DNA from 3 places in the Streptomyces sp. TLI_053 genome. Region 2 is predicted to be linked to each of the others. Evidence: riboswitches for the same ligand, from Rfam matches in the RefSeq annotation. Region 2 holds a riboswitch; each other region holds the start of a gene.
What was found. Region 2 has a riboswitch for cyclic di-AMP ahead of BLU95_RS07625 (M23 family metallopeptidase). Riboswitches for the same ligand answer to the same signal wherever they lie in the genome.
Positions count from the first base shown of each region.

Region 1: linked by a shared signal. The riboswitch ahead of BLU95_RS21240 (M23 family metallopeptidase) and the one ahead of BLU95_RS07625 (M23 family metallopeptidase) in region 2 are both predicted to bind cyclic di-AMP.
Region 3: linked by a shared signal. The riboswitch ahead of BLU95_RS44995 (transglycosylase family protein) and the one ahead of BLU95_RS07625 (M23 family metallopeptidase) in region 2 are both predicted to bind cyclic di-AMP.

Region 1 covers NZ_LT629775.1:5,232,766-5,236,679, reverse strand. Annotated here, with positions in the region: gene BLU95_RS21250 (GNAT family N-acetyltransferase) at 1-228, opposite strand, end outside; gene BLU95_RS21245 (hypothetical protein) at 272-1,285, shown strand; gene BLU95_RS21240 (M23 family metallopeptidase) at 1,373-2,242, opposite strand; cyclic di-AMP (ydaO/yuaA leader) riboswitch at 2,255-2,425, opposite strand; gene BLU95_RS21235 (YiaA/YiaB family inner membrane protein) at 2,671-2,961, shown strand; gene BLU95_RS21230 (alpha/beta fold hydrolase) at 3,067-3,894, shown strand.
Region 2 covers NZ_LT629775.1:1,954,927-1,958,840, forward strand. Annotated here, with positions in the region: gene BLU95_RS07615 (RidA family protein) at 1-401, shown strand, start outside; gene BLU95_RS07620 (DUF2470 domain-containing protein) at 580-1,302, shown strand; gene BLU95_RS07625 (M23 family metallopeptidase) at 1,583-2,620, opposite strand; cyclic di-AMP (ydaO/yuaA leader) riboswitch at 2,624-2,789, opposite strand; gene BLU95_RS07630 (MFS transporter) at 3,099-3,914, shown strand, end outside.
Region 3 covers NZ_LT629775.1:2,142,010-2,145,923, reverse strand. Annotated here, with positions in the region: gene BLU95_RS08400 (hypothetical protein) at 1-175, opposite strand, end outside; gene BLU95_RS44995 (transglycosylase family protein) at 336-1,598, opposite strand; cyclic di-AMP (ydaO/yuaA leader) riboswitch at 1,585-1,752, opposite strand; gene BLU95_RS08390 (hypothetical protein) at 2,018-3,914, shown strand, end outside.

The DNA of each region.
Region 1 (3,914 bases), 3.3 Mb from region 2:
GGAAAGGCGGGTGACGGCGAGCCGGTAGACCTCCCGGTGGTCCTTCTCGGCCTCCTCGACGAACTGGGCGACCTGGTCGGCGCAGGTCTCGAGGTCGCGCGGGGCGAACGGGAGGTAGCGGGTGGCCTCCGGGTCGCCGAACACGGCGTGCAGCGCGGCCACGTCCTCGGGGGTGTGGTGGAACTCGCGCACGGCAAGCCGGGCACCGGTGAGTCGAACGGGGACCATGGCTCCCGACCCTACCCGCGACCAGCGGTTACGGTTCGTGGTTATGGAAGACGAAGACCTGCGGCTCGCCCCGCGCACCAAGGCCGCCGAGCTGCTCGCCTGGGCGGAGGCGGAGGGCCGCGAGCCGGTCGCCGAGAGCCCGCTGCGAGCGGTGCTGGCGCTGCTGGAGCTGGGCGAGGGCAGGATGCACGACGGCTGGCCCGAACTCACCTCCGCCGCGGTGGAGCACCTGTTGTACGAGCGCCTGTACCTGTACGTCCAGCCGGAGCCGGGGCAGGACCCGCTGGCGTACGGCGCGGCGGTGCGGCTGCTGATCGACCACCGGCGGGCGGCGAAGCGGCTGAACGCCAAGCGGCAGGAGCGGCTGCACGCGGAGGCCGAGTGGCAGGGCGAGGTGGCGGCCGGACTGCTGCGCCGGGCCGACCTGGTGACCTGGCCCCGGCTGTACACGCTGCTGCTGCGCGCGGCCGGGGTGGACACCGCCGACGGGGAGGCGGTGCGGGCCTGGCTGGAGGGGTTCCGGGAGCTGCCGGAGGAGGAGCGGCTGGCGTCGTTCGCGGCGCTGGAGGCGGACGGCGTGCTGGACCCGGTGGACGACGGGGGCTGGGAGGCCGGCGGCCGGACGCTGGCGGTCGGGATGGCCACGGACGGCGCGCGGCGGCTGCTGGAACAGGGGCTGATGCGGCGCAGCTACCGGAACCTGGCCGAGCTGACGGCCCTGGGCCGGCCGATGCCGGAGGAGCTGGCCGGGGACTTCGGGGCGTTCGAGGAGGCCGCGGCGCTGGCGGCGCTGGAGCTGGCCGGGACCTGGACGGTGCCGGGGCTGCCGGAGCTGCTGGTGGCGGAGTTCCCGGAGCTGGCGCCGGAGCCGGGGCCGGCGGAGATCGACGCCTATCTGGCCGGGCTGGACGCGGCCTGGGCGGAGGAGCGGGCGGACGGCGACGGGTTCACGGAGACGGACGGCGACGAACCGGCGGACGGCTACGCGGACACGGACGGCGACGGGTACGCGGCCCCGGACGCGGACACGGACGGCGACGAGCGGGCGCCGGAGTAGGCGCGGAACACGGCGAGGGGCCCCTGGAGCCGCCGTGCGGCCGGGGCCCCTCGTCGTGCTCGGGGGAGCCGGGTCAGGAAGACGGCGTCAGGGGGTGACGCCGCGCTGCTCGAACCAGGTCTCCGGGTCGACCGGGGCTCCGCCACCGGGGCGGACCTCGACGTGCAGGTGGGCGCCGGTGACGTTGCCGGTGGCGCCGACCTTGCCGATCTGCTGGCCGGGGAGGACCTTGCCGGAGCCCTTGATGATCGAGGAGAGGTGGCAGTACCAGATCTCGGTGCCGTCGGGCAGGGTCTCGACGATCCGGTAGCCGTAGGCGCCGGCCCAGCCGGCCGAGGTGATGGTGCCCTGGCCGACCGCGTAGACGGGTTCGCCCTGGTCGGCGGCGAAGTCGAGGCCGGTGTGCAGGTGCGCCCAGTAGCGCGCGCTCTGGCCGTAGTGGGCGGAGAGCCGGTAGTCGCGGACCGGCAGCTTGATGGCGGCGAGCTTGGCCTTCTCGGCCTCCTCGGCGGTGCGCCGGGCCTGCTCCTGCTGGGCGACCTGGGCGGCGCGCTTGGCCTCGGCCTCCTGGGCGGCCTGGACCCGGGCGGTCTCCTCGGCGGCGGTGCGCTGGCTGTCGGCCTGCTGCTGGATCCGGGCGGCGAGCGCGAGGCCGGGGTCGGCGGACAGCGCGACCGGGGTCTCGTCGGGGGTCTCCACGGCGGGCGCGGCGGCCGGGGTGGCGGAGGCGAAGCCGGTCGCGCCCAGGGTGGCGGCGACGGCGGTGACGCCGAGCAGCGGCGCGGTGCCGCGGGTCTGACGGGGCATCCGGTGCCGGCTGGTGTCGGCGGCCGGCGGGGCGCTCTCGTCGGCGGAGCCGCCGAAGGGACCGTGGCCGGCGAACGGGCCGGGGTGGTCGAGCAGCTGGGTGCCGGTGGAGGACCCGGACGGGTGTGCCTGGGTGTGCGTCGACGCCACGGAGGCGCGCTCCTTTCCTTCCTTCGCGCCTACCGGGTTAGCTGACGGGTTCGGAGCAGGAAGGTCTCCTACGGCTGGGTCCGGGCGATGCCCCGACCCTGCCGATTCACCCCAAGGAACATGGTTCCCCGGCTCCCATGGCCTGCCCGGAGGCCGGCCGGCGGGATTAGGCGACGGCGCACGGTGCCGTCTGGGTACGGCGTTGCGGTCCGCGCTGCGTTATCAAACGTTAATCCGAGAGCCCCCCGATTCCAAGCCATCCGTTGATGACGACCGGACACGGATCGGACGCTGCGCGGTCCGATGGGCGATTTGTGACGTTTGATGACACCTGACACTACCGAACGTGAGAGGACGTCAACGAACGGGCTCCCATCTGAGTACGACTACTCATGTGCGACCGGAGCCGCGCGGCCATTCTGGGCGCCATGAGCGCACCGATGCAGTCACGCACCACGGCCGCCTACTACATCCAGGCCGTCCTGTCCTTCGCCCTCTCCGGCACCGCCCTCGGCGCCGGGATCGCCTACCTGCCGGTCGAGCCGTGGACCAGGGCCTTCCTCGCCGTCGGCCTGCTCTGGACGGTCACCTCGGCGTTCACCCTGGCCAAGGTGGTCCGGGACCGGCAGGAGACCACCGATCTCGTCACCAGGGTCGACCAGGCCCGGCTGGACAAGCTGCTGACCGAGCACGACCCGTTCAAGGTGGAGGGAGTCTGACCGGCCCGGGCGCGGACCGCCGCTCGGGAGGGCTTGACGGCTAAGGCTATTAGCCTTAGCTTTATGGCTATCGGCACTCGCCGACGACCGCCCGAGGAGGCTCCCATGAACGGCACCATCGCCCCCGCCACCCGCTACCTCGACCTCCCCGGTGGCCGGATCGCCTTCGACGACACCGGGCGCGGCGACGGCACCCCCGTCGTCCTGCTCCCGGGGATGCTCGACAGCCGGGCCGCGTACCGGCACCTGCGCCCGCTGCTGACCGCCGCCGGCCGCCGGGTGATCACCATGGACCTGCGCGGCTTCGGCGACTCCTCGATCCACTGGGACGACTACTCCCCCGCCGCGATCGCCGGAGACGTGCTCGCCCTGCTGGACCACCTGGGCATCGACCGGGCCGTCCTGGCGGGCAACTCCTACACCGGCGCCAGCGTGGTCGGAGCCGCCGGGGACGCCCCGGAGCGGGTCGCCGGGATCGTCCTGATCGACGCCTTCGTCGAGAACGTGCCGCCCACCGCCCTGCAGCGGACGGTGGTCCGGGCGATGGGCGCGCTGCTGGTGCGCTCGCCCGCGTTCTGGGGGCTCTACCTGCGCAGGGCCGCCTTCCCCGGCCCCAAGCCCGCCGACCACGAGGAGTACGTGGCCGGGCTGGTCTCCGCGCTGCGCACCCCGGGCCGGCGGGCCGCCACCCGGGGCTATGTGCACGGCGACTCCTCGCCCCTCGGCTGGACCTCGGCCGTGCACTGCCCGGCGCTGGTGGTGATGGGTTCCGAGGACCCCGACTTCGGCGACCCGGAGCTGGTCGCCGACCGGCAGGCCGCCGCGCTCGGGGCACGCAAGGTGATGGTCGAGGGTGCCGGGCACTACCCGATGGCCGACCACCCGGAGGCCACCGCCGACGCCCTGCTGGGCTTCCTCGCCGAGCTCGCCTGACCGCTCGATCACTCGATCGC
Region 2 (3,914 bases):
ACAAGACCGAGATCCGTACCGACGGCGCCCCCGCCCCGGCCTGGATGTTCTCCCAGGGCGTCCGCAAGGGCCCGATCCTCCAGGTGTCCGGCCAGGGCCCGCAGGACCCCGCCACCGGCGAGTACCTCCACCACAGCGACGTGAAGGCACAGACCCGCCGCACCCTGGAGAACGTCAAGGCGATCGTCGAGGCGGGCGGCGCGACCGTCGAGGACGTGGTGATGTTCCGCGTGTACCTCACCAAGCGCGCCGACTTCCCGCTGATGAACGAGGTCTACGCCGAGTTCATCGAGGAGAACATCCCGCCGGGCGGCGTGAAGCCCTGCCGGACCACGATCTTCTGCGAGCTCCCGCAGGAGCCGATGCTGGTCGAGATCGACGCCCAGGCGGTCGTCGCCTGACCCGCGCGCACCACCCGCACCGCAAGGGCCCCGATCCCGGCACACAAGCCGGGTCGGGGCCCTTCGCGCATGGCCGGTTCCGCCCCACCCCGACGACACCTTGCCCTCTCCCCCTCCAATGATTAGGTTAGGCTCACCTAACTACAAGGTCAGCTCGTCCGCCGGAGGTCCCGATCCCATGAGTCCGCACCCGCAGCACGATGCCGAGATTCCCGAGCCCACCGCCGCCGAGCGCATCGGCAGCCTGCTGACCGCCACCTCCTCGGTGGTCCTCCGCGCCGGCGGCGAGCAGCACGAACTCTCCACCCCCGTCTCGGTGCACGGCTCCCGGCTCCGGCTGCGCGCGCCGCTCGACTCCCCGGTGACCTCCGCCGCCGCCCGCGAGCAGGACGGCCTCGCCGTCGTGCTCGACCTCACCGACATCGCCCCGGTGGCCGTGCGCGACCGGGTGCGCGGGCGGCTCACCCTGGCCGGCCGGCTCCACCTCGCCCACCTCGCCGACGACGGCCTCAGCGTGCACCTGCGCCTGGACGTCGCGCACGCCGTGCTCTCGACCCCGTACGGCACCACCGCGATCACCGGCGCCGACCTCGCGGCGGCCGCCCCCGACCCGCTGGCCCGCTACGAAGCCGGACTGCTCACCCATCTGGCCGACGACCACCCCGACGCGCTCGCCGTGCTCACTCGGCTGCTCGACCCGGCGCTGCTCGCCGACCGCCCCGAGGTCCGCCCGCTCGCGCTCGACCGGTACGGCCTGGTGCTCCGCCTGGACCACCCGCACGGCCACCGCGACGTCCGCCTGGTCTTCATCGAACCGGCCCGCGACGCGGACGAGTTCGGCCACCGGGTGCACCAACTGCTGTCCGCCGCCGAGCAGGAGCCGGCCACCCACCGGTCCTGAACCCAACGGAAGCGCGAACCAGCCCGCCCGACAGCGGAACTGACCCGATATCGGTTCGCCCCGCCCCGCTCCTCCCCACCCTCGAGCCCCGCCACAACGACGGCCGGCCCGGCCCACGAGAGAGTTCTCGTGAGCCGGGCCGGCCGGCAGGACGGGCGTGTCCCGCGCCCGTCAATCCACTCGGGTGCGGCGTCCACCCGGTCCAGCGGTCACCCGACATGACCATTCCGGGAGGTCGTTTCGCCCCGCACCCGGCGGTGGCAGATGATCCGACCGAAGGTCAGATCGCGACGCCGTGCGCCCGCAGGTAGGCGATCGGGTCGATGTCCGAGCCGTACTCCGAACCGGTGCGGATCTCGAAGTGCAGGTGCGGGCCGGTCACGTTGCCGGTCGCACCGGAGAGGCCGATCTGCTGGCCGGCGGTGACGGTCTGACCGATGGAGACGCCGATCGAGGACAGGTGCGCGTACTCGGCGTACTTGCCGTCGGCGAGCTTGATCTCGACCTCGTTGCCGTAGGCGCCGCCGTTGCCGGCCTTCACCACGGTGCCGGCCGCGACGGCGCGCAGCGGGGTGCCGGTGGCAGCGACGAAGTCGGCGCCGGTGTGGTGGCCGGAGGCCCACATCGAGCCGGCCACACCGTAGGCGGTGCCGAGCTTCGGGTTGGCCAGCGGGGCGAAGAAGCCGGAGGTGGCGGCGGCCGGGGCCGGAGCGGCCGGCTTCGCGACCGGGGCGACGACGGCCTGAACGGCCGGCTTGGCGGCGGGCTTGGCGGCCGGAGCGGCCGGCTTCTCGGCCGGAGCGGTCGGCTTGGCCGGCTTCACGGAGTCCTGCGAGGTCTGCGCCTTGGCGGCGGGGGCGGCCGGCTTGGCGGCCTCGGCCGGAGCGGCCGGCTTGGCGCCCTCGGCGGCCTTGGTGCCGAGCGCGAGCTGCTGACCCGGGAAGATGAGGTTCGGGTTGGCACCGATGACCGAGCGGTTGTGCTCGAACAGCGCCTTCCAGCCACCCTCGACGTTCTTCGCGTCGGCGATCTTCGACAGGGTGTCCCCACCGACGACCTTGTAGTCGGCCGGAGCGGCCTCGGCGGCGGGAGCGGCCGGGGCGGCCGGGGCGTTCTCGGCAGCGGCCGGGGCGGCGTCGACGCTGGCGGCGCCGGTCCAGGTGCTGCTCTGGTGCGTGTGCCCGGCGGCCGGGGCCTCGTGGGCCTGGGCGGTGACGGTGGTCACCAGCGGGAGGGCGAACGCGGCGCCGGTGACGGCGGTGGCGATGCCGATGCGGACGGCGCGGGGCATGGCGATACGACGAGCCTGTGCGGGCATGGAAGCTGTCCTCTCCGACGCCTGCGAGGTGAGCTGTCGGGTTCGGGCTGGAGTTGCCCGGCCGCAGAGAAATGCGGCTTCACCCCAAGCCGGACCGTCAATTCGGGTCCGGCGACTTACCTGTGGGTCCCCCGCTCCTGCCGTACAGAGTTCGTTGCGAACCACCGGGCAGCGGCAGGACTAGGCGTTCCACCCGGTGGCCACCCGGGCTGACGCCGGGCGGTCGCTGAACTAAAACCCATCCGTTCGGGTGAAGCAATGTCGATCTCCGGAACCCGGGACCAAAGTCCGGAACACCGTGACGCTCCGCATGAAAGGCATGCACAGTAAGCACACAATCCATTCACCGAGTGCACGTGATCCACCACCCTGCGCCGATGTCGTCATCAGTGCGCACACGATCACTCACGGAACGGACATCTCCGACACACCCCCGGTGACCCTTGTCACGTCGGCCCCACGAGCCCCACCATGGGCCGTGACCACCACCGATGCCGGCACCCTGCGGTTGGGCACCGCACAGGGACGCTGGGTACTTCTGGCGACCGTGCTCGGCTCCAGCATGGCGATGCTCGACGGAACCGTCGTGAACGTCGCACTGCCCCGGATCGGCACCGATCTCGACGCCCGGCTCGACGCCCTGCAATGGACGCTGAACGCCTATCTGCTCACCCTGGCGGGCCTGATCCTGCTCGGTGGCGCGCTCGGCGACCGGTACGGGCGGCGCCGGATCTTCCTGCTGGGCGTCGTCTGGTTCGCCGTCGCCTCGGCCGCCTGCGCCGCCGCGCCGACCATCGAGGTGCTGATCGCGGCCCGTGCCGTGCAGGGCATCGGCGGGGCGCTGCTCACCCCCGGCTCGCTGGCGATGCTCCAGGCGGTGTTCCGTCCGGACGACCGCTCGGCGGCGGTCGGCCTCTGGTCCGGCCTCGGCGGGGTGTCGGCGGCGGTGGGCCCGTTCCTCGGCGGCTGGCTGGTGGACGGCCCGGGCTGGCGCTGGATCTTCCTGCTGAACCTGCCGCTGGCCGCGACGGTGATCGCGGTCGCGGCCCGGCACGTCCCGGAGAGCCGGGACGAGAGCTCGACCGGGCGCTTCGACGTGCTCGGCGCGGTCCTGGCCGCCCTCGCGCTCGGCTCGATCACCTATGCGCTGACCGCCGCCGGGAGCGGTCTCTCCGCCACCGTCTGGGTCACCGGCACGGCCGGGCTCCTGCTCGGCGCCGCCTTCGTCCTGGTCGAGCGCCGCACCCCGGAGCCGATGCTGCCGCTGGGACTGTTCTCCTCACGGCTGTTCACC
Region 3 (3,914 bases), 190 kb from region 2:
CCTGGCTCACCCGGTGCCCGTCGGCGGCGTCGCCGGTACGGGCCCCGGTGCGCCGGCCCCGCTCCAGGAAGTCACGGAGGATCAGTTCGACGGCGTCCTGCGGGCTCTTGGTGCCGGACAGCATCATCGCGTCGATGGCGAGATTGGCGTCGAGCGTGACGGTGACCTGGGCCATGGTGACTCCTCCTCGGGTGCAGAGCAGCAGCATGCCCGCCGGGGCGCGTCCCTGACCATGGCTGTCCGGGAACCGTGACCGCGCCGGTGCCGTGCGCGGGCACGCCCCGGCCCCGGGGAGAGGAGCGACGACTCCCCCGGGGCCGGGGCGCACTGCCGGATCAGACCCGGCCGGCGAAGTCCGGCGCCCAGTTGGCGACGGTCTGGACCCGCACGCCCGAGCTCGGGTTGGCGGCCTCGACGTACTTGCCGTCGCCGATGTAGAGGGCGACGTGGTAGACACCGGAGTCCTGGCCGTTGTTGGACCAGAACAGCAGGTCGCCCGCCTTGAGCGAGTCCAGCGAGACGTGCGTGGACGCGGCGGCCTGGTCGGCGGCGACGCGCGGGACGGAGACGCCCGCGGCGCGCAGCGCGGCCTGGGTCAGGCCGGAGCAGTCCCAGCCGCCGTTGCCGGTGCCGCCGTAGACGTAGGCCTGGCCGACCTTCGACTGGGCGAAGGAGACGGCGGCGGCCATGCTGCCGGTGGCGGCCGGGGCGGGGGCCGGGGTCTCGGCCTTCGCGGCCGGCTGGGCGGCGGGCTTGGCAGCGGTCCCGGAGCCGTTCTGCGCGTCCTTGGCGCGGTTGAACCAGTCGAAGCCCTGGCCGGACCGGTCGGCGGCCGGGGCCTTCGCCTCGGCGCGGTCGCCGAGGGTCAGGTGCTGGCCCGGGTAGATGCTGTGCGGGCCCTCGGACAGGGTGGCGCGGTTGAGCTCGTACAGCCGCTCCCAGCCGCCCTGGACGTTGTTCTTGTCGGCGATGGAGGACAGCCAGTCGCCGGCGACCACGGTGTAGTCCGCGGAGGCCTCCTGGCCCGCCTGGCGGTGCCACTCCTGCCAGTCCTGGGCGCCGGTGCGCTGCTGGGCGGCGTCGTCGGCGGCCGGGGCCGGGTTCGCGGGCTTGGCGGCCGGCTTCTCGGCGGGCTTGGCGGCCGGGGCCGGGGTCTTGGCGGCCGGTGCGGCGGTGGCCGAGGTGTCCACGGCGGCGGGGGTGCCGCCCTTGGTCAGACCGGCCTGGACCGAGCAGACCGGCCAGGCGCCGGGGCCCTGCACGGCGAGCACCTTCTCGGCGATCGCGATCTGCTGGTCCTTGGTGGCGAGGTCGGCGCGGGCGGCGAAGGAGGTACCGCCGAACTCGGCCCAGGTGGAGTTGGTGAACTGGAGGCCGCCGTAGAAGCCGTTGCCGGTGTTGATGCTCCAGTTGCCGGTGCTCTCGCACTGGGCGACCTTGTCCCAGGTGGCGACGGAGGCGGCCGAGGCCGTGCCGGCGGTGAGGCAGGGGACGGTGAGGCCGATGCCCGCGACGCCGAGGGCGGCGATCGCGCGACGGGTGCGGCCGGACAGACGGGTGCCGTTGGTGGGCAGCATGAAGACGTGGTCCTCTCCCACGCCTGCGAGGTGAGCTGTCGGATTCGGGCCGGAGTAGCCCGGCCGCGCTGTGGACGCGGCTTCACCCCTAGCCCGGGTCCGGTCCGTGGACCGGTCCTGGGCGAACTACCTGTGGTTCCCCCGCTCCTGCCGTGATGCATTGCGCTGCCAGCACGCCCGACGGCAGGACTCGGCGTCGCGGACGGGCTGGGTCCGTGTGGCCACGAACGGGGAGCACGTTAAGCAGAGGCGGCTTCAAACCGCAAACATGTGTGATGACCGTCACAGTTTGCGAAAGCCGTGCTGAACCGCTGTCCTTCATGATCAGAAATGACCGATTTCCGGCAACGCCCGTCATGGCCAACACAACTGCCTATGCTTCAGAGCGTCGGCACCATGCCGACGCCGACGCAGCCGCCCGGGGGGAGGGCTACGCACCGATGGGCATCGACGAGGAGCCGGACGCCGCCCGTCCGGCCGCCAGGTCACGTGGAGCGCACCGCAGGGCAAAACATCGCAGAGCGGACATCCCGCCCGAACCACCCCGAACTCCCGTAAGTCGCCGCGCTTTACTGCGCTGGCTGGCCGTCGGCACCGCCTTCGCGGCGATCAGCGGCGAGGAGGTCCTGCGCCGCTCCCTGACCGGCGAGACCCGGTTGGTGACCCCGGCCGCCGTCGTCGGCACCGACCCGCCCGGGGCGGCCGCCCCGATGGGCCAGGACGGCGGCCACGGCGCCGCCTCGCCGGGCGCCGGCGCCGCCCCGGGCACCGGGCCCCCCGAGCAGCCCGCCCCCGCGCCCACCGTCGACCAGGGCGGCCGCCGCTGGTCCGACCGGGCCGGCTGGGGCGGTGGTCCGCCCGGACCGCGCAGTGCCGTCCGGATCACCGACAAGGTCCTGCTCGACACCGACGCCGAGGTCGGCTCCCTGCTGGTCGAGCCGGGCGGCAGCCTCACCTTCGCCGCCGACCGCACCCTCACCCTCGCCGCCGCGGGCAACGTCGAGATCCGCGGCACGCTCGCCCTCGCCCCCGACGGCGACCGGGTCCACACCCTCCGCTTCCCCGCCGTCGACGAGAAGCGCTTCCAGGGTGACGGTATGAAAGTGGTGGACACCGACGTCGGCCTCTGGGTCACCGGCGCCGGCTACCTGCGGCTCGACGGCGCCGCCAAGACCGCCTGGGTCCGCGCCGAGCGCGAGCTCAGGGCCGGCGACACCGTCGTCAACCTGGCCGCTCCGCCCGCGGGCTGGCTCCCCGGCGACGAACTGGCCGTCACCCCGACCGGTCCGCCGGACCAGGACGGCTTCGCCGCCGCCTACGACCTGGTCACCGTCCGGTCCGTCAGCGGAACCACCGTCACCCTCACCACCCCGCTCAAGTACCCGCACCCCAGGGTGGCCGCCGGAGGGGGCGTCACCGTCGGCGCCGAACTGCTCAACCTCACCCGCAGCGTCCGGGTCGAGGGCAGCGCCGGGGGCCGCGCCCACGTCCACCTCACCAGCACCCGCCGGGCCGACGTCCGGCACACCGCGCTGCGCTGGGTCGGGCCGCGCGCCGACACCAAGGAGACCTGGCGGGGCCCCAACGGCACCGCGCCCGTCACCGCGCCGGTGCTCGGCCGGTACGGGCTGCACTTCCACCGGCTCGGCGACGCCTCCCGGGGCACCGTGGTCGAGGGCGTGGTCGTCCGCGACGCGGGCAGCCACGCGTTCGTGCCGCACGCCAGCCACGGCATCACCTTCCGCGGCTGCGTCAGCCACGAGACCTGGGAGGACGCCTACTGGTGGGACGGCCCGCTGGACACCCGCACTCCCCAGCAGCCCTCCGACGACATCGTCTACGAGTCCTGCGTCGCCTCCCGCACCCTGCTCGAACCCAACCCCCGGGCGTACCGGCTGACCGGCTTCAACCTCGGCGCGGGCACCGGGGGCAAGGCCGTGGACTGCGTCGCCGTCGGCGTGCAGGGCGCCACCGGCGCCTCCGGCTTCGAGTGGCCGGAGAACAGCGAGGGCGTCTGGACCTTCCAGCGCTGCCTGGCCCACAACAACCTGCAGGACGGCATCTTCGTCTGGCTCAACGCGCAGCGGCACCACGTGGTCACCGAGTTCGCCGCCTACCACAACGGCGGCTGGGGCATCGAGCACGGCGCCTACCTCAACGACTTCGACTACACCGCGAGCGTGCTGTACGGCAACGCGGGCGGGGGAGTGGCGCTGCACGCGCTCGGCCGGGACCGGGGCAGCACCTTCGACGGGCTGCTGATCGACGCCGCCGGGCGCAGCGACTTCGCGGTCTCCACCGCCCGGCACGAACTCGCCGGGGAGTCGGTCACCTTCA